DNA from 2 places in the Streptomyces sp. NPDC002324 genome. Region 1 is predicted to be linked to the other one. Evidence: riboswitches for the same ligand, from Rfam matches in the RefSeq annotation. Region 1 holds a riboswitch; the other holds the start of a gene.

Region 1 (10,486 bases):
GTCGACGGCGGCGGCGACCTCGGGGTCCAGCTCGTGCAGGGGTGTGTTCAGAAGCGACATGCGTACGACCTCGTCTTCTCAGCCAGCGGTGTGGGCGACGTACTCGTCGGCGGAGAGCAGGTCGTCCGGCTCCTCCGCGACACGTACCTTGAACAGCCAGCCGCCTTCGAACGGGGCGGTGTTCACCAGCGACGGGTCGTTGACGACGTCCTCGTTGATCTCGGTGATCTCACCGGAGACCGGCGAGTACAGATCGCTCACCGACTTGGTGGACTCCAGTTCGCCGCAGGTCTCGCCCGCGGCCACCGTGGAGCCCACGTCGGGGAGCTGGGCGTAGACGACATCGCCGAGCGCGTTCGCCGCGAACTCCGTGATGCCGACCGTCGAGACGCCGTCCTCGGCGACCGACAGCCACTCGTGCTCCTTGCTGTAACGCAGCTGCTGGGGGTTGCTCATGGCCTGGATTCTCCTGTACGCGGGGGAGTGGTGATGAAGGGGGGACGGCTGAAACCGCTGTTGAACAGCGCGGATGTGCCGAGGGTCACGCTCGGGGTCCGTACGACGCCGCTTCTACGAAGGTGTCACTTCTGCCGCTTGTAGAACGGCAGCGCCACGACCTCGTACGGCTCGTGACTGCCCCGGATGTCCACGCCCACACCGGCGGTGCCCGGCGCGGAGTGCGTGGCGTCGACGTACGCCATGGCGATCGGCCTGCCCAGCGTCGGGGAGGGCGCTCCGGAGGTGACCTCGCCGATCACCTGACCGTCGGCGACGACCTGGTACCCGGCGCGCGGCACCCGGCGGCCCTCGGCGACCAGGCCCACGAGGACGCGCGGCGGGGCCGAGGCGGCACGCTCGGCGGCGGCCGCCAGAGCCGTGCGCCCGACGAAGTCGCCGTCCTTCTCGAACTTCACGACCCGCCCGAGCCCGGCGTCGAACGGCGTCAGCCCGGTGGACAGCTCGTGCCCGTACAGCGGCATCCCCGCCTCCAGGCGGAGCGTGTCCCGGCAGGACAGCCCGCAGGGCACCAGGCCGACGCCCTCGCCCGCCTTGGTCAGCGCCTGCCACAGCTCGACGGCGTGCTCCGGCGCGACGAACAGCTCGAAGCCGTCCTCGCCGGTGTACCCGGTGCGCGCGATCAGCGCGGGGATCCCGGCGACCGTGCCCGGCAGGCCCGCGTAGTACTTCAGACCGTCGAGGTCGGCGTCGGTGAGGGCCGCCAGGATGCCGGGCGACTCGGGCCCCTGGACGGCGAGCAGCGCGTACGCGTCCCGGTCGTCCCGCACCTCGGCGTCGAACCCGGCGGCCCGCTCGACGAGCGCGTCCAGCACCACCTGGGCGTTCGAGGCGTTCGCGACGACGAGGTACTCCGTGTCCGCGAGCCGGTAGACGATCAGGTCGTCGAGGATGCCGCCGTCCTCACGGCAGATCATGGTGTAGCGGGCGCGGCCGGGCTTCACACCGCCGATGTGGCCGACCAGCGCGTGGTCGAGCAGCGCGGCGGCCCCGGGACCGGAGACGGTGATCTCGCCCATGTGGGAGAGGTCGAAGAGACCGGCCTTCGCGCGGACGGCGAGGTGCTCGTCGCGCTCGGAGCCGTAGCGCAGGGGCATGTCCCAGCCTGCGAAGTCGGTCATCGTCGCACCGAGGGCACGATGCAGGGCATCGAGCGCGGTACGGCGCGATCCAGCGGTGGGGCTACTGCTCATCGGTTCTGCTCCCAGGGCATGACAGGCGAGGGCGATCCTCCCCTTCTGTCATCGGAACCTGAGAGGTTCACCGCGACCGCGCGTACCGGTGGTCGTGGTTTGCACCTTGGGTGGAGCCGTCCCCTACGGAAGAGAGGTGCGGCCCGCTTTTCAGATGTGCCTCGCCCGCGCGGTATCTGGGCCTGAGAGATTCAAGGGAGGGACTTGCTCCTTCGGCGCCCCAGCGAGACTGCTGGGAGCTCTCCCGCGCGGATTCAAGCGGCCGGTATGCAGTTGGCGCGCACATCATTGCACGCATCGACGCGGCGCGGCAGGGGGACCTTTCACAGGTGGGGGACGACGAGAGGAAGCGGACACAGCGGTTCGTAGCACTCTTGTGGCAGGACGAGGACTGAACCAGGAGGGATCGGGCATTACCTTTTCTTTACAGTCTGTGGGGATGGGTCTCCATACCCCTGGGGAGGACGATCACGGTGAACAGGACCACGGCGTACGCGACGACCTCGGGCATCGCCATGCCCAAGCAGCCCGTCGCACCGGCCGGTGAGGCGTGCGGCCCGTTCCCGAGGGCGGTCGTCCGCGACCTCAGGGAACGTGCCGGGCGCAGCCCGCACGGACTGTCCTTCGGCCCGCAGGACCTGGTGGTGGTGACCGGACTGCCCGGCAGCGGCAAGTCGACGCTGATGCGGCGGAGCGTCCCGGGCGTCCGGATCGACTCCCAGGACACCCGCGACCGGTTCGACGCGCGCTTCGCCCGCCATCTGCCGTACGCGGCGTACCGGCCCTTCGTGCGCCTCGCCCACTACGCCGGGCTGCGGCGCGCCCTGCGTTCGGGGGAGGGCGTCGTCGTGCACGACTGCGGGGCGCAGGCATGGGTACGAAGTTGGCTCGCCCGGGAGGCCAGGAGGCGGGGCGGCACCCTGCATCTGCTGCTGCTCGACGTGACACCCGGCGAGGCGCGGGACGGGCAGCGGGAGCGGGGGCGAGGGGTGTCGCGGTACGCCTTCGCGCGGCACCGGAGTGCCATGACCAGGCTGCTGCGTGCGGTCGAGGAGGGACGGCTGCCGCAGGGGTGCGGCGCGGCGGTGCTCCTCGACCGGGCGGCGGCGGACGTCCTGAAGCGGATCGACTTCGTGGGGTAGCGGGGCGCCCCGGAAGGGCGCGCCCCCGGCCCGGAAGCAATTAAGGTGCAGGGACAACAGCATCACGGAGCAAAGCGGTAGGCAGCAGATGGACTTCCCGGCGGACTTTCCGGCACAGGCACATCCCCACGGGCACGGCGGGTGGCCCGGCAACGAGCTGGAGGAGGTGCTGTCCGCGTCGCTCGGGGTGCCTCAGGCCGGGGCGCGGATCGTGGAGGTGCTGGCCCGCAGCTTCGTATGGGTGCCGCTGCCGGAGGGCGGCGGCCCGCAGAGCGGTCAGCTCGACCTGCCCACGATGGAGTTCGACGGCCAGGCGTACGTGCCGGTCTTCACCTCCGAGGAGCAGTTCCGCCAGGTCGTCGGCCACCACATGTCGTTCACGATCGCCCCGGCCGTCGAGTTCGCGCGCGGTCTGCCCCCGCAGATCGGCCTCGCCCTGAACCCGGACGGCGTCGTGGGCATGCCCTTGCCGCCGCCCGCCGTGGCCGAGCTGTGCCGGGCCGGACGGACCCCGCTGGACGGCGCGGCGAACGGCGCCCGCGTCCGGCTCTTCGAACCGGACTGGCAGGACGACCCCGTGGACTTCCTCGCGGCCGCCTCCGCCGAGTTCGCCGCGACCGGGGTGGTCCTCTCCGCCCGACGCTGCCTCGCCACCATCGAGACCGCCGCCCCCGTCATGTTCATCGGTGTCGAACTGGCCTCGTGGGAGGCCGACCGCGGCCTCCCCCTGGCCGCCCTCGGCAGGGCCCTGGCCAAGACCCCGGTTCCCTGGCCGGTCAACATGGTCTTCCTGGACGTCGCCCAGGACCCGGTGGGGGACTGGCTCCGCGAGAAGGTACGGCCGTTCTACCAACAGGGCTACTGATCAGCGCTTCCCGAAGGAGCGCGGGGAACGGCGCGACCAGCGACAACGCGCCCGCTCCGCGTGACGCACGACAACCCCCGAGCCCTGACCGGCTCAACCCGCACACCACCTAAGCTGTTTCCCACCACCAGGGTCCACCACCCACCACGGTCCACATCGAAGGGCGGCCAACGTGAGCGCGAGCGGCAGCCGCATCGCCACCGGGCAGGTCGAGCACATGCTGCGGCAGGTGACGCCCGGGCGTTACGACGCCTACGAGGCGCTGCTGCGTGCCCTCGCCACCCCGTCCTCCGGCCAGATCTGGATGCTGCTCTGGCACGGCCAGGGCGGCTCCCCGGACGCCCAGTACGGGAACATGGAGGTCGAAGGGTTCAACTACGCCCCGTGCGTGACCTCCGCCCAGGAGCTCTCCGCCAGTGGCTGGAACCGCAGTTACGAGGTGGTGGACGGCCTCGACGTGGCCCGCACCCTCTACCCCGACCACTACGGCCTCTGGCTGAACCCGCACGCCCCGGGCGGCGGCGTCGGCATCCCCTGGCTCGACCTGCGCCGGATCGCCACGGGCCTGGAGCGGCAGCCCGCCGGCCCGCTCCGGCTGTCCGAGCCGGCCATCGAGATCCCCCAGTTCTACGGCCTGCTGACGCAGAACGCGCACCGCACGCCCGCCGTGCGCTCGCTGCGCCGCGCCTGGGTGCAGCCCGCGCTCGGCGCGCCGTACCTGGCCATCGGCCTCGACGTGTACGACACCTCGCCGCCGGCCGTCGACTCGGTGCGCGCGATGATGCAGCAGTCCATCGGCGCCGTCCCGGACGGCCTGCCCGTGTCCACCGTCGCGATGTCCGACGAGTACGACCCGGTCGCCATGTGGCTGCGCGCCGGCGCCCGTCCGTTCTACGACCGCGAGGCCCACGCGGCCCCGGCACAGGCCCCGGCGGCGGGCGGCTACGGCTATCCGAGCCGGTACTGAACCGCCGCGCCCACGGCTCTCCACCGCACCCACCGCTCAACAGAGCGTCACGTCCGGATAGCGGAACCCCGCTGGCCACATCACGGTTGCGCATACATTCGCCGCCGGGTCTGGTGCCTGATCGCGCGGCCGTTGAAGACTCCCCCAGAGCGATGGGGGGATCCGGCGAACGCGCTGTTCACGCTGCGAAGTTCGATGCCGTACCTCTCCCTCGTACCCAGCAGTAGTCACAGAGCAGACGAAAGAGCAGTGGTGACGGACCGCACCGCAGACCCGGGCGGCCGCCAGGCACAGTCGGCAACCACCGGCACGGGCAAGCACGAGGGACGATGACCGCACCCATTGAGACGACCGGATCGCAGGCCGAGGCACAGCCCGAAGCCGTGCTGGAAGGCGTCGAGGCCAAGAAGATCGAGGGCCGTTCGCTCGGCCAGATCGCCTGGACCCGCTTCAAGCGCGACAAGGTGGCGGTCGCCGGTGGTCTCATCGTCGTCCTGCTGATCCTGATCGCGGCCCTCTCCCGGCCGCTGCAGTCGCTGCTGGGGCTCGACCCCAACGCGTTCAACCAGGACCTGATCGATCCCAACACCTCGCTCCCCCAGGGCGATTTCGGCGGGATGAGCTGGGACCACCCGCTCGGTGTCGAGCCCAAGTTCGGCCGCGACATCCTCGCCCGCATCCTGGAGGGCTCCTGGGTCTCCCTGGTCGTGGCCTTCGGCGCGACGATCCTGTCGAACGCCATCGGCGTGGTGCTGGGACTGGTCGCCGGCTACTACGGCGGCCGGGTCGACACGGTCGTGAGCCGGCTGATGGACACCTTCCTGGCGTTCCCCCTGCTGCTCTTCGCGATCGCCATCTCCGCGACACTGCAGGGCGGCGCCTTCGGCCTCGAAGGACTGCCGCTGCACATCTCGGTGCTGATCTTCGTCATCGGCTTCTTCAACTGGCCGTACATGGGGCGCATCGTGCGCGGTCAGACCCTGGCGCTGCGGGAGCGGGAGTTCATCGACGCCTCGCGCGGGATGGGCGCCGGCGGCCCGTACGTCCTGTTCAAGGAGCTGCTGCCCAACCTCGTCGCGCCGATCATCGTCTACTCGACCCTGCTCATCCCGACGAACATCATCTTCGAGGCGTCGCTCAGCTTCCTCGGTGTCGGGATCCAGCCGCCGCAGGCCTCCTGGGGCGGCATGCTCAACCAGGCTGTCGACTTCTTCGAGGTCGACCCGCAGTACATGATCGTTCCCGGCCTCGCGATCTTCATCACGGTGCTGGCCTTCAACCTCCTCGGTGACGGCCTCCGGGACGCCCTCGACCCCCGCAGCCGCTGACGTCTGCGACCGCGGCCCGGTTGTGGCCCGTAGTCCCACGCAACTGTCCAACTACGAAGGAGAACCCGACCATCATGCGAAGGTCAGCAATGGCCGCTGTCGCGGTTGTGAGCAGCGCCGGCCTGCTTCTGTCCGCGTGCAGCAAGGCGGACGACGGCACGGATGACGCCCCCAAGGGCGCCGGTGCCAACGCGGCGACCAAGGGTGTCGTCAACGAGTCCACGGCGAAGGGCGGCACGGTCACCTACGCCAGCTCCGACGCCCCCGAGTCCCTCGACCCGGGCAACATGTACTACGCGTACGGCTTCAACTTCAGCCGCCTCTACGCGCGTCCGCTGATGACGTTCAAGCCCGGCGCGGGCGAGGCGGGCAACGAGCTCGTCCCGGACCTGGCCGAGAGCGCGGGCACGCCGAGCGACGGCGGCAAGACCTGGACGTACAAGATCCGCCAGGGCGTCAAGTTCGAGGACGGCACCGTCGTCACCTCGAAGGACGTCAAGTACGCGGTCGAGCGCTCGAACTTCGCGCGTGACGTGCTCTCCTCGGGCCCCAACTACTTCCAGCAGCTGCTGGCCGGCGGGGACAAGTACAAGGGCCCGTACAAGGACAAGGACGAGGCGGGCATCGCGTCCATCGAGACGCCGGACGACAACACCGTCGTCTTCAAACTCAACAAGCCCTTCGCCGACTTCGACTATCTGGCGAGCATGCCGCAGACGGCCGCGGTGCCGCGGGCCAAGGACACCGGCGTCGACTACACGAAGAAGGTCGTGTCGACCGGCTCGTACAAGTTCGAGAAGTACGAGGAGGGCAAGCAGATCGTCCTCGTCCGCAACCCGGAGTGGGACGCCAAGACGGACCCGCTGCGCAAGCAGTACCCGGAAAAGATCGTGGTGAACCTGAAGGTCAACAAGGCCACCATCGACAAGGACGTCATGTCCGGCGACACCATGATCGACATCCAGGGCACCGGTGTCGACGCCCAGACCCAGGCCCAAATCCTCAAGGACAAGGACCAGCTGGCCAACACGGACAACGCGCTCGGCGGCCGTCTCGTCTACACGGCGATCAACACCAAGGTGGCGCCGTTCGACAACGTCGAGTGCCGCAAGGCCGTCGAGTACGCGATCGACAAGACCGCCGTGCAGACCGCCATGGGCGGCCCGATCCGCGGTGACATCGCCACCACCGTCCTGCCCACCGACGTCTCGGGCTACGAGAAGGCCGACACGTACGCAACCCCGGACAACAAGGGTGACGTCACCAAGGCCAAGGAGCACCTGAAGGCCTGCGGCAAGGAGGGCGGCTTCAAGACCTCCATCTCGGCCCGCACCGACCGTCAGGGCGAGGTCGACGCGGCCACCGCGATCGTCGAGGCGCTGAAGAAGATCGGCATCGAGGCCGACATCAAGCAGTACCCGTCGGGCAAGTACTTCTCCGACTACGCGGGCGTGCCGAAGTTCAACAAGAAGAACGACATCGGCCTCATCATGATGCAGTGGGGCGCCGACTGGCCCACCGGCTACGGCTTCCTGCAGCAGATCGTGCACGGCAAGGCCATCGGCCAGGCCGGCAACACCAACCTGTCCGAGCTGGACGACCCCGCGATCAACAAGCTGCTCGACGACGCGATCGGCAACACCGACGAGGCCGCCCGCACCGCCGCGTACACCGAGGTCGACAAGAAGGTCATGGAGCAGGCCGCCATCGTGCCGCTGACCTACTTCAAGGTCCTGCTGTACCGCTCGCCGTACGCCACCAACCTGGTGTCGTCCTCGGCCTTCAGCGGTCAGTACGACTACCTCAACATCGGTGTCAAGGAAAAGAAGTAGCCCCGGAAGGCAGGTGAAGGCATTGGCGCCCGCGGGTGAGCACACCCGCGGGCGCCGGCGCCGGTCCTCGTGATCTCGTACATCATCCGCCGGACGATCGCGGCGGTGATCCTGCTGCTCGTCGTCACCGCGGTCACCTTCGGCATCTTCTTCATCCTGCCGAAGCTCGCCGGACAGACCGCCGACCAGCTGGCACAGCAGTACATCGGCAAGAACCCCTCGCCCTCGGACATCGAGGCGGTCAAGCGGAACCTCGGCCTGGACCAGCCGGTCTACGAGCAGTACTGGAACTTCATCAAGGGCATTGTCTCCGGTGCCACGTACGACCTGGGGCCCTCCACCGTCCGCTGTGACGCCCCCTGCTTCGGCTACTCCTTCAAGGACCACCTGGAGGTCTGGCCGCAGCTCACCGGCCGGCTGCCGGTGACCATCTCGCTCGCCTCCGGCGCCGCCGTGCTGTGGCTGCTGGGCGGTATCACGGCAGGTGTCATCTCGGCCCTGAAGCCCGGCTCGTTCTTCGACCGGGCCGCCATGGGCGTGGCGCTCGCGGGCGTCTCCCTGCCCATGTTCTTCACCGGCCAGCTCGCCCTGCTGCTGTTCAGCTATCAGCTGGAGATCTTCGGCCGGACGTACGTCCCCTTCACCGAGAACCCCTCGCAGTGGGCCAACACCCTCTTCCTGCCGTGGTGCTCGCTCGCGCTCCTCTATTCGGCCATCTACGCCCGGCTCACCCGCTCGGGCATGCTGGAGACGATGAACGAGGACTACATCCGCACCGCGCGCGCCAAGGGCCTGCGCGAAGGCAAGGTGGTCGTCAAGCACGGCCTGCGCGCCGCGCTGACCCCGCTGGTGACGGTCTTCGGCATGGACGTCGGTCTGCTCCTCGGCGGCGCTCTCATCACCGAGACCGTGTTCTCCCTGCACGGCATCGGCGAGTACGCGGTCCAGTCGATCAGCGCCAACGACCTGCCCCCGATCCTCGGGGTGACCCTGCTCGCGGCGTTCTTCGTCGTCTTCATGAACCTTGTGGTGGACCTGCTGTACGCCACGATCGACCCGCGGGTGAGGCTCTCGTGACCGAACTGTCCAAGACCGGGGCCGCCGTGGGCGAGCCCGCACGTGCCGGGGACGCCCCCACGGCGTTCCTCGAAGTGCGCGACCTCAAGGTGCACTTCCCCACCGACGACGGCCTGGTCAAGTCCGTCGACGGCCTCTCCTTCCAGCTGGAGAAGGGCAAGACCCTCGGCATCGTGGGCGAGTCCGGCTCCGGCAAGTCGGTGACCTCGCTGGCGATCATGGGCCTGCACCGGCTCGGCGCGCGCGGCAAGAACGTGCAGATGTCCGGCGAGATCTGGCTCGACGGCAAGGAACTCGTCGGGGCGAGCCCCGACGAGGTGCGCCGGCTGCGCGGCCGCGACATGGCGATGATCTTCCAGGACCCGCTGTCCGCGATGCACCCGTACTACAGGGTCGGCAGCCAGATCGTCGAGGCGTACCGGGTCCACCACGACGTCAGCAAGAAGGTCGCCCGCAGGCGCGCCATCGAACTCCTCGACCGCGTCGGCATCCCGGAGCCCCACAAGCGGGTCGACGGCTACCCGCACGAGTTCTCCGGCGGTATGCGCCAGCGCGCCATGATCGCCATGGCCCTGGTCAACAACCCCGAACTGCTGATCGCCGACGAGCCCACGACCGCCCTGGACGTCACCGTCCAGGCGCAGATCCTGGACCTCATCCGCGACCTGCAGAAGGAGTTCGGCTCCGCGGTCATCATCATCACGCACGACCTCGGCGTGGTCGCCGAGATCGCCGACGACATCCTCGTGATGTACGGCGGCCGCTGCGTGGAGCGCGGCCCGGTCGACGACATCTTCTACGGACCGCAGCACCCCTACACCTGGGGCCTGCTCGGCTCGATGCCGCGCATCGACCGCGCCCAGACCGACCGGCTCATCCCGGTCAAGGGCCAGCCGCCGAGCCTCATCAACGTCCCCTCGGGCTGCGCCTTCAACCCGCGCTGCCCGTACGCGGACCTCCCCAAGGACAACATCACCCGCACCGAGCGCCCCGAGTTGCGCGAGGTCGGCGGCCGGCACTTCACCGCCTGCCACCTGTCGCAGGAGGACCGTACGCGGATCTGGACCGAAGAGATTGCGCCGAAGCTGTGAGCGAGACTGAGACCCGGGCCGCCGTGCCGGCCCCGCGCACCGACGCCGACGAGAAACCGCTGCTCAGGGTCGAGGGCCTGGTCAAGCACTTCCCCATCAAGAAGGGCCTGCTCCAGCGGCAGGTCGGGGCGGTCAAGGCCGTCGACGGCATCGACTTCGAGGTTCGCCGGGGCGAGACCCTCGGCGTCGTCGGGGAGTCCGGCTGCGGCAAGTCGACCATGGGCCGGCTCATCACCCGTCTGCTGGAACCGTCCGGCGGCAAGGTCGAGTTCGACGGCACGGACATCACGCACCTCAAGACGGCCGGGATGCGCCCGCTGCGCCGCGACGTGCAGATGATCTTCCAGGACCCGTACGGCTCGCTGAACCCCCGCCACACCATCGGCACCATCGTCTCGGCGCCGTTCAAGCTCCAGGGCGTCGAGCCCGAGGGCGGGGTGAAGAAGGAGGTCCAGCGCCTCCTGGAACTGGTGGG
Region 2 (10,486 bases), on a different contig from region 1:
ACGAACAGCCAGTGAGGCCGGGCAGGCGGTCGTACCGGGCCGACGGGCCTTGACCGCCCCTCGTCGGCGGCCCTGTGCGCGCGGGTGGGGATTCCGCTTCGACGGCCCTGCGGGCGCGGGCCCGGTCCGTGGCGGACGCCGCCCGGGGCGGTACCGGCCCGGGAGCGGTGCGTCGTCGGACGGTCCGATCGGAGCGCATTCGGCTAGCCTTTCCCCGCGGAAGGGCACGGGAAACCACTCTCAGGGTGATTATCACTCGGCGTGGCGAGTGCGATGGTCGTTGACGCACCCCGGGCGGCTGCCTACCGTCGATGAGGCAGGTCAAGGACGGAGGTCGGCGTGAGAAGCAGCGGCGACGGCACGGCTGGGGGTGCCCCCGGACGCAGGCTGGGGGACGGCGGGCCGTACCCTCCCCCAGGCTCTCGGCCGCGCCCGGGCTGGGGGGAGCCCCATCAGGGCAGCGCGGCCGGTCACGTCCCGCAGCGGCCCACGGCCGTGCAGGACAGCGCGGAGGCGGCGCCCGAGCCGCACGAGCAGGTCGGCTACCGCGGTCCCACCGCGTGCGCGGCCGCCGGCATCACCTACCGCCAGCTCGACTACTGGGCTCGCACGGGCCTGGTGGAGCCGAGTGTGCGCTCCGCCCAGGGTTCGGGGACGCAGCGGCTCTACAGCTTCCGGGACGTCGTCGTCCTGAAGATCGTGAAACGGTTCCTCGACACGGGAGTGTCCCTGCAGAACATCCGCACCGCCGTGCAGCACCTGCGGGAGCGGGGCTTCAGTGATCTGGAGCGGATGACGCTCATGAGTGACGGTGCGACGGTCTACGAGTGCACGTCGCCCGACGAGGTCCACGCCCTGCTCCAGGGCGGCCAGGGGGTTTTCGGGATCGCCGTGGGGGTGGTCTGGCGTGATGTCGAAAGCGCTCTCTCGCAGCTGCACGGGGAGCGGGTCGACACGGGGGAGACGCTCGTGGGCCACAATCCGGCGGACGAGCTGGCACGGCGGCGCAACCGGGCGGTCTGAGGGGCGCCCCGGCCTCAGGGTGGGGCGTTGTCAGTGGCGTAGGGCAGCATCGGAGCTGTGAGAACCGCGCCCACGATCCTGCATCTCGACATGGATGCCTTCTACGCCTCGGCGGAGCAGGCGTCGAAGCCGAGTCTGCGGGGGAAAGCCGTTGTCGTCGGCGGGCTGGGGCCGCGCGGGGTGGTCGCGACCTCCTCGTACGAGGCGCGGGTCTTCGGGGTGCATTCGGCGATGCCGATGGCGCAGGCGCGCCGCCTCGCGCCGAACGCCGCGTATCTCACGCCGCGCTTCACCTTCTACCGGGCGATCAGCGATCAGGTCATGGGGTTGTTGCGTGCGTTGTCGCCGCTGGTGGAGCCGCTGAGCCTGGACGAGGCGTTCGTGGATCTGGAGGCCGGGGGCGCGGCCTCGGACGAGGCGTCGGCGCGGCTCGTGGGGGAGCGGTTGCGTGCGGACATACGGGCCATGACCGCGCTGACGGGTTCCGTGGGGCTCGCGGCCTCCAAGATGCTCGCGAAGATCGCCTCCGAGGAGGCCAAGCCGGACGGGCTGGTGCTGATCGAGCCGGGGACCGAGCGGGCGTTGCTGGGACCGATGTCCGTGCGGATCCTGCCGGGGGTGGGCCCGGCGACCGGGGACCATCTGCGGCGGGCCGGGATCACCACGGTCGAGGAGATCGTGGAGGCGGGGGAGGACGAGGTCGTACGACTGCTCGGCAAGGCCCATGGGCACGGGCTGTACGCGATGGCGCTGGCACGGGACGACCGGGCGGTGGTGGCCGAGCGGGACACGAAGTCGGTGTCGGTGGAGGACACCTACGACGTGGACATCCATGACCGGGTACGGGTCCGGATGGAGGTGCAGCTGCTCGCGGACCGGTGTGTGCGCAGGCTGCGGGAGGCCGGACTGTCGGGGCGGACGATCGTGCTGAAGGTGCGACGGTACGACTTCTCGACGCTGACCCGGTCCGAGACGTTGCGGGGACCCACGGACGATCCCGCGGTGGTGCGCGAGGCCGCGGCCCGGCTGCTGGAGGCCGTGGACACGACGGGTGGGGTGCGGCTGCTCGGGGTCGGGGTGAGCGGGCTCGCCGACTACACGCAGGAGGACCTGTTCGCACAGGCGGCGGGAGAGCCGGAGCTCGTCGAGGAGGAGGCCGGAGGCAGCGTGGAGGTGCCCGTGGCGGAGGAGAGCGCGGGCGGGGAGCGGATCTTCAGGGCCGGGCACGATGTGCGGCACGCCGAGTACGGGCACGGCTGGGTGCAGGGGAGCGGGCTCGGGCGGGTCACCGTGCGGTTCGAGACGCCGCTCGATGTGGGGCCGGGGCGGGTGCGGACGTTCAGGACGGACGACGCCGCGCTGGAGCCGGCGGAACCGTTGCCGCTGGTGCCGGGTGGGGTGCTGGGCTGAGGCCACGGTGGCGCCAGGTGGCACCGGGGTGGCGCGAGGGCGCGTCGGCCGTCCGGTGCCTTCGTGCCGGCCGCGGGTGCGGCGGGGATCGGCTCAGGTGTCGTCGCGCTTCGCCACGTCGCCGAAGTCGCGGTCCAGGGGCGGGGGCGGGGCTATGTCCAGGCCGTAGTGGTGGTAGAGCTGGAGTTCCTGTTCCGGGGAGAGGTGGCGGCCCACGCCGAAGTCGGGGGCGTCCTTGATGAGGGCGCGGTCGAAGGGGATGCGTAGGGTGCCCTCGTACAGTTCGCTGGGCTCCAGGGGGACGAAGGCGTCGCGGCCGAAGAGGCCCATGCGTATCGCGGCCCACTCGGGGATGCCGGTGGCGTCGTCCAGGTAGACCTCGTCCACGGTGCCGATCTTGCTGCCCTTGCGGTCGAACGCCTTGCGGCCGATCAGGTGGCGCGGATCGATGTCGGTCTGCACGGGCCCTCCAGGTGGTCGCCAAGGGGTTGCAAATCGTCTCTCACCACTACGAAAAGGCACATCGGGAGTGGCGGCCACTCGAAGACCTGTGCGTTGCCCGCGCTGATACGCTGGCAGCGGCTGCTGACCCCGTGCGGGAGAGTCCTCCGGACACCATCCGGAGGCGCCGAAGGAGCAAATCCTCCCCGGAATCTCTCAGGCTCACGTACCGCACGGACGAGGTCACTCTGGAAAGCAGAGCGGGTGCCACGGCTCCCGCTCTCACCGACGGTGAAAGCCGGTTTGTACCTGGACCGGTGAAGCTCTCAGGTTGAGATGACAGAGGGGGAGGCCGTCGGGGCGCCCGTGCCGTGGTGCCCCTCGAAGGTCGTGTCAGACCAGGAGGCCTCCGTAATGACCGCCCATCGCATTCCGCTTTCCGAGCTCGAACAGGGAATCCCCTTCGAGCGGCGCCACATCGGCCCGGACGCCGAGGCCCGGGCCAAGATGCTCGCGCACGTCGGGTACGGCTCGCTGGACGAGCTGACGGCGGCCGCGGTCCCGGATGTGATCAAGAACGCCGAGGCGCTGGACCTCCCCGGGGCGCGTACCGAGGCCGAGGTGCTCGCCGAGCTGCGTTCCCTCGCGGACCGCAACCAGGTGCTGGGCTCGATGATCGGGCTCGGGTACTACGGGACCTTCACACCGCCCGTCATCCTCCGCAACGTCATGGAGAACCCGGCCTGGTACACGGCCTACACCCCGTACCAGCCCGAGATCTCCCAGGGGCGGCTGGAGGCCCTGCTGAACTTCCAGACCGTGGTCGCCGAGCTGACGGGGCTGCCCACCTCCGGGGCCTCGCTGCTCGACGAGGGCACCGCCGCCGCCGAGGCCATGGCGTTGTCGCGGCGCATGGGCAAGAACAAGAAGGGCCTCTTCCTCGTCGACGCGGACGCGCTGCCGCAGACGATCGCCGTGATCCGGACCCGCGCCGAGCCGGCCGGTGTCGAGGTCGTCGTCGCCGATCTGAGCGAGGGAATCCCGGCCGACATCGCCTCGCGCGACATCAACGGGGTGCTCCTGCAGTACCCGGGCGCCTCCGGTGTCGTACGGGATCTGAAGCCGGTCGTCGAACAGGCCCACGCACTCGGCGCGCTCGTCACCGTCGCCGCCGATCTGCTGGCGCTGACCCTGCTGACCCCGCCCGGTGAGCTGGGCGCCGACATCGCCGTCGGGACCACACAGCGGTTCGGTGTGCCGATGGGCTTCGGCGGGCCGCACGCGGGCTACATGGCCGTACAGGAGAAGTTCGCGCGCAGCCTGCCCGGACGGCTCGTCGGGGTGTCCGTGGACGCCGACGGGCACAAGGCGTACCGGCTGGCCCTGCAGACGCGGGAGCAGCACATCCGGCGGGAGAAGGCGACCAGCAACATCTGTACGGCGCAGGTGCTGCTCGCCGTGATGGCCGGCATGTACGCCGTCTACCACGGTCCGGAGGGGCTGCGGACCATCGCCCGGCGTACCCACCGGTACGCCACCGTGCTCGCCGCGGGGCTCACGGCCGGTGGGATCGAGGTCGTGCACGGGTCGTACTTCGACACGCTGACCGTGCGGGTGCCGGGTCGGGCCGCTGAGGTCGTGGCCGCCGCGCGGGAACATGGCGTGAACCTGCACCTCGTGGACGCCGGTCTGGTGTCGGTCTCCTGCGACGAGACCACCACGCGGGCCCAGCTGGGCGCCGTATGGACCGCGTTCGGCGTGGAGGGCGACGTGGAGGTCCTGGACGCCGCCGCGGCGGACACGCTGCCCGAGGAGCTGCTGCGGTCGGACGACTACCTGACGCACCCGGTGTTCCACGACCACCGCTCCGAGACCGCGATGCTGCGCTACCTGCGCCGGCTCGCGGACCGGGACTACGCTCTGGACCGGGGCATGATCCCGCTCGGCTCCTGCACGATGAAGCTCAACGCCACCACCGAGATGGAGCCGGTGACGTGGCCCGAGTTCGGGCAGCTGCACCCGTTCGCGCCCGCCGGGCAGGCGCAGGGGTATCTCACGCTCATCCGTGAGCTGGAGGAGCGGCTGGCGGAGGCCACCGGGTACGACAAGGTGTCCCTGCAGCCGAACGCGGGCTCGCAGGGGGAGCTGGCCGGGCTGCTGGCCGTGCGCGGGTATCACCGGGCGGCAGGTGACGAGCAGCGGACGGTGTGCCTCATCCCGTCCTCCGCGCACGGCACCAACGCGGCGAGTGCCGTCATGGCCGGCATGAAGGTCGTCGTCGTGAAGACCGCCGACGACGGCGAGATCGACGTCGAGGACCTGCGGGCGAAGATCGAGCAGTACCGCGACGAACTGTCCGTGCTGATGATCACGTACCCGTCGACGCACGGCGTGTTCGAGGAGCACGTGGCCGACATCTGCGCGCAGGTGCACGACGCGGGCGGCCAGGTGTACGTCGACGGCGCCAACCTCAACGCGCTGGTGGGGCTGGCCAAGCCGGGCCACTTCGGCGGTGACGTCTCGCACCTGAACCTGCACAAGACGTTCTGCATCCCGCACGGCGGCGGTGGGCCGGGCGTCGGTCCGGTGGCGGTGCGCGAGCACCTGGCGCCGTATCTGCCGAACCACCCGCTGCAGCCCGCGGCCGGTCCGGAGACGGGCGTCGGCCCGATCTCGGCGGCGCCGTGGGGCTCGGCGGGCATCCTGCCGATCTCATGGGCGTACGTCCGGCTCATGGGCGGTGAGGGGCTGAAGCGGGCCACGCAGGTGGCGGTGCTCAGCGCCAACTACATCGCCAAGCGGCTGGAGCCGCACTACCCGGTGCTCTACACCGGCCCGGGCGGGCTCGTGGCGCACGAGTGCATCATCGACCTGCGGCCGCTGGCCAAGTCGACCGGGGTGAGCGTCGACGACATCGCCAAGCGACTGATCGACTACGGCTTCCACGCGCCGACGATGTCGTTCCCGGTGGCCGGGACGCTGATGATCGAGCCGACGGAGTCGGAGGACCTTGGCGAGCTGGACCGGTTCTGCGAGGCGATGATCGCGATCCGCGCGGAGATCGAGAAGGTCGGCTCGGGCGAGTGGCCCGCGGACGACAACCCGCTGCGGAACGCACCGCACACCGCGGGCGCGCTCGGCGGCGAGTGGAAGCACGCCTATACGCGCGAGGAGGCGGTCTTCCCGGCCGGGGTCTCGCGCGCGGACAAGTACTGGCCGCCGGTGCGCCGGATCGACCAGGCGTTCGGTGACCGGAACCTGGTCTGCTCCTGCCCGCCGCTGGACGCCTACGAAGAGTAGTCGGACGCGGATACGCGTCGGGGCCGGTTCGGAGAGTGCTTCTCCGGCCGGCCCCTCTTCTGTCCGGGCGGGCGCCCTGTGCGGGGCGCTCGCCCTGCGCGCACGTGAGTGCGGCTCAGGCGGCGGTCACCACGGTGCCCATCGGGCGGTGCGGCGCGATGATCTGGCCGTCCGGCAGGAGCTCACCGGTGTCCTCGAAGAGCAGAACGCCGTTGCACAGCAGGCTCCATCCCTGCTCCGGGTGGTGCGCCACGAGTCGGGCGCCTTCCCGGTCGGCGGATTCGGCAGTCGGGCACAGTGGCTGGTGCTGGCACATGGTTGTTGGGATCTTTCGGTTGGTCGTGTGGTCTGAGATGGCTGTTTTGTCTGTCCCGCGGCGTGAAGCCCCGTTCATGGCCGCCCCCCGTTGTGATAAATCGGTCCGGTCCCAGTGTTGCCCCACGGGCGTCGATCCGCAGGCATTTCGCAGCACGACTTCTTCACAGGTTGATGACGCATCGCCCGCCCGGATGGTTCATCCCTCTCGCACTGTCCTTTCGGGTGGTACGCCATGGTCGGATGGGGCTAGTCCGGCTGCGGGGAAGAGCTGGGAATAGCTCGTACGAGCGTTTTGACGCCCGAAGGAGCGGTAATTCCGCGTAGTCGGAAACAAGCGCCCCGTCACCGGATATCGGCGTCGGGGCGCGAGGGGTGCGAAAGGCGAGGCGATCCGGATTTCAGGCGGGTGATCCCAGCAGGGGGGCGGGTGCCAACCGGGTGGTCAGTACCGGGAGGAGGTCGGTGACCCGGTGGGGCCGGTGGGCGGCGATACCGGGCGGTGCGGGCGCCAGCGGGACCAGCAGGTCGGCCGGGGCCGGGTCGCCGGTGGCGCCGTCTGCGGTGGGATCGGCGTGCAGCCAGAGCGTGAGCATGTACAGCTCGGGCACCGACAGCAGGCGTGGCTGGTAGGGCTGCTGCATGACGTCGGCCTGGCGCAGGGCGCGCTCGGTCGAGGTGATGTACGGGCCTTCGAAGAAGTGCGAGAACGCCCAGCCGTCCGGGGTCAGTCGGGTCTCGGCGGCGGCCACGGCGCGGTCGCCGCAGCGGATCAGGAACCGCCATCCGGTGAGCCGGGCGATGCCCGTGCCCTGCGGGGTGATCCGGTCGAGTACGTGGACGGGCAGCGGGAGTTCGGGCGTGGCGGGCCCCTGGGCGTTCTTCAGGGCGGGAGTTCGCGCCTCGTGGACGGCGGTGGGAGAACCGAGTGCGGTGAGGACGGTGCGCAGGGCGGGCGCGGGAGCCGGGGGGACATGCAGCGGCATGGTGGGTCGCCTCTCCATTCGACAGGCACGGTGGCGCGAGGGCGGGGGCGGACGGCGCTGTCAGCTCTCGGGGATCGGGGAGACGGGTGCCCGGGTCCGGGTGCGTGGGTGGGGTCCGCCGCGTGTGGCCTGACGGCAGGACCGAGGACCGCGAGTGCCGACTCTCAGCCTCGTTTGCGAAGTTTATACGACACGTGTTCACACAAGGTTTCGTCTAGCCGCTCCGGATATGAAGAGCAAGGCGGTATCAGGACGCCGGAACATGGGTGTCACCCCTATTTCCGGGGGGAGTGTGGCGGTGACCTCGGATTACCGTCGCGTAACGGACGGCCGGTTGTCGTCGGCGCTTTTTACGAAAGGGCGCCGCAGAAAGCGCGTACTCTTTCTTGCCCGCTGAATGTGCCAGAAGCATGCCGACGAAATAGGGTCGGAGGTGACCGCGCTCAGCCTAGCGTGTGCAGGTCCCGCTCGGGACGTTACCGCTGGCTCTGCCTGGGCATCATGAACCGTGGACCCGGGACACCAGTGGCCGAGGCGTCGGCCTGCCCATCCGAGGAGGGACACTTCGATGGGGGAGAAGGTCGTGGCGGGGCCGTTTGGCCTCTCCGATCGCCAGCAGTACCGCGACAAGCTCCGGCAGTGTCTGACGGGGCTGGCGCGACTGTTGGAGGAGAAGCGGTTCGACCGCCCCAGGAACCTCATGGGTGTGGAGATCGAGCTGAACCTCGTCGACGGCGACGGTCAGCCGAGAATGATGAATGCGCAAGTACTCGAACGGATTGCGAGTCGAGATTTCCAAACAGAACTCGCCATGTTCAATCTGGAAGTCAACATAGCTCCACATCGGCTGGACGGCAGGGTATTCGACCAGCTTTCCGAGGAGCTGCGCACGTCCCTCGCCTACGCCGACCGCAAAGCGATCGAGGTGGGTGCGGGGATCGTGATGATCGGTATTCTGCCCACGCTGGGCCGTGACGACCTGGTCTCCTCGAACCTCTCCGCGGGCGACCGCTACACCCTGCTGAACGACCAGATCGTCGCCGCCCGAGGTGAGGACTTCACCCTGGACATCGACGGGGTGGAGCGGCTCGTCTGCACCTCGAAGTCCATCGCGCCGGAAGCCGCCTGCACCTCCGTGCAACTGCATCTGCAGGTGACCCCGGGACGGTTCGCCGATGTGTGGAACGCCGCCCAGGCGGTCGCCGCCGCGCAGGTCGCCATCGGGGCCAACTCGCCGTTCCTGTTCGGGCACGAGCTGTGGCGGGAGTCGCGGCCGCCCCTGTTCCAGCAGTCCACCGACACCCGCCCGCCCGAACTCCAGGCCCAGGGCGTACGGCCGCGCACCTGGTTCGGGGAGCGGTGGATCTCCTCGGCGTACGAACTCTTCGAGGAGAACCTGCGCTTCTTCCCGGCCCTGCTGCCCATCTGCGACGACGAGGATCCGATCGGCGTCCTCGACGCGGGCGGCATCCCCTCACTCGCCGAACTCACCCTGCACAACGGCACGATCTACCGCTGGAACCGTCCCGTCTACGGCATCGCCGACGGGGTTCCGCACCTGCGGGTCGAGAACCGCGTGCTGCCCGCCGGGCCGACCATCACGGACGTGATCGCCAACGCGGCCTTCTACTACGGCGTCGTCCGCGCGCTCGCCGAGGAGTCACGGCCCGTGTGGACCCGGCTGCCGTTCGAGGCGGCCGCCGCCAACTTCGACGAGGCGTGCCGGCACGGCATCGACGCACGGTTGCAGTGGCCGCGTGGGCGCTACGGCGGCGTGGGGCCGGTGGACGCCGTGAACCTCGTACGGGACGAGTTGTTGCCGCTCGCCGAGGTGGGACTGGACTCGTGGGGGGTCGAGCCGGTCGACCGGGACTTCTATCTCGGTGTGATCGAGGAGCGCTGCCGACGGCGGGTCAACGGGGCGTCCTGGCAGGTGGAAACGTTCCACCGGGCGCTGGCCAAGGGGCTCGGACGGGATGCGGCGCTGGCCGCCACCACGCGGCGGTACGGCGAGCTCATGCACTCCGGGGAGCCCGTGCACAGCTGGCCGGTCGGGCTGCCGGAGCCGGTGCCGCTGGGCTGAGGAGCCGCCTTCGAGGGCAGCCGCCGGAAAGTCCCGGACCGCCGCGGGTGATGATGGACCCTCGGCGGGGCCGGACAACTGGAGGCGTGGGTGCAGGGGCAGGCGGAGGCGGCGGAGGGCGCGGTGCCGTGGGAGCGGCCGGGCCGGCGGATCCTGCGGGACGAGACACTGCTCGTGCTCGGGGTCTCGCTCGGCGCGAGCGGAGTGTCCGCGCTGATCAGCTTCATCGGATCGGTCACCAGGCCGGGCGGGCTGAAGGACCAGGCGGCCACCATGAACGCCTCGGCCGCCCCGGGCCGGCCCTGGCTCGACCTCGCGTGGCAGCTCTTCGGCATCACCACCGCCCTGGTGCCCGTCGCCCTGGTCGCGCACTTCCTGTTGCGCGAGGGCGCGGGACTGCGCACCCTCGGGTTCGACCGTACGAAGCCGTGGCCCGACCTCGGCCGGGGCGCGGCGATCGCCGCCGTGATCGGCAGTACGGGCATCGCCTTCTATCTGGCGGCCCGCGGCCTCGGGTTCAACCTCACGGTGGTGCCGGAGGCGCTGCCCGAGGTGTGGTGGAAGTACCCCGTGCTGATCCTCTCCGCGATCCAGAACGCCGTCCTCGAAGAGGTCATCGTGGTCGGGTATCTGCTGCGCCGGCTCCAGCAGCTGGGCTGGTCACCGGGGAGCGCGCTCGCCGCCAGCTCGGTGCTGCGTGGGTCGTACCACCTCTATCAGGGCATCGGCGGGTTCGTCGGCAACATGGTGATGGGCGTGGTCTTCGTCTACCTGTACCGGCGTTGGGGGCGCGTGGGGCCGCTCGTGGTGGCCCACTCGCTGCTCGACATCGGGGCGTTCGTGGGGTACGCGCTGCTGGCGGGGAAGGTGGGCTGGCTGCCGACCGCGTGAAGGGTGGCCGTGGGGTCGGGCCGTCGGAGGCGGGGCG

Evidence for each region. Region 1 has a riboswitch for glycine ahead of gcvT (glycine cleavage system aminomethyltransferase GcvT). Riboswitches for the same ligand answer to the same signal wherever they lie in the genome.
Region 2: it holds a riboswitch for glycine, as region 1 does, so the genes downstream of both, gcvP (aminomethyl-transferring glycine dehydrogenase) here and gcvT (glycine cleavage system aminomethyltransferase GcvT) in region 1, are expected to answer to the same signal.

The regions. Positions count from the first base shown of each region.
Region 1 is NZ_JBSFCF010000035.1:102-10,587, forward strand. Features, by position in the region: partial or broken gene ACWCRJ_RS33875 (serine hydroxymethyltransferase) at 1-60, opposite strand, end outside; gene gcvH (glycine cleavage system protein GcvH) at 79-456, opposite strand; gene gcvT (glycine cleavage system aminomethyltransferase GcvT) at 582-1,709, opposite strand; glycine riboswitch at 1,745-1,869, opposite strand; glycine riboswitch at 1,870-1,966, opposite strand; gene ACWCRJ_RS33890 (AAA family ATPase) at 2,183-2,851, shown strand; gene ACWCRJ_RS33895 (enhanced serine sensitivity protein SseB) at 2,940-3,716, shown strand; gene ACWCRJ_RS33900 (enhanced serine sensitivity protein SseB C-terminal domain-containing protein) at 3,889-4,683, shown strand; gene ACWCRJ_RS33905 (ABC transporter permease) at 5,013-6,011, shown strand; gene ACWCRJ_RS33910 (ABC transporter substrate-binding protein) at 6,086-7,843, shown strand; gene ACWCRJ_RS33915 (ABC transporter permease) at 7,913-8,920, shown strand; gene ACWCRJ_RS33920 (ABC transporter ATP-binding protein) at 8,917-10,011, shown strand; gene ACWCRJ_RS33925 (dipeptide ABC transporter ATP-binding protein) at 10,008-10,486, shown strand, end outside.
Region 2 is NZ_JBSFCF010000002.1:8,174-18,659, forward strand. Features, by position in the region: gene ACWCRJ_RS03005 (bifunctional nuclease family protein) at 1-15, shown strand, start outside; gene ACWCRJ_RS03010 (MerR family transcriptional regulator) at 340-1,023, shown strand; gene ACWCRJ_RS03015 (DNA polymerase IV) at 1,081-2,433, shown strand; gene ACWCRJ_RS03020 (PRC-barrel domain-containing protein) at 2,527-2,895, opposite strand; glycine riboswitch at 3,020-3,116, shown strand; gene gcvP (aminomethyl-transferring glycine dehydrogenase) at 3,289-6,174, shown strand; gene ACWCRJ_RS03030 (DUF5999 family protein) at 6,290-6,490, opposite strand; gene ACWCRJ_RS03035 (hypothetical protein) at 6,891-7,475, opposite strand; gene ACWCRJ_RS03040 (glutamate--cysteine ligase) at 8,044-9,558, shown strand; gene ACWCRJ_RS03045 (CPBP family intramembrane glutamic endopeptidase) at 9,649-10,449, shown strand.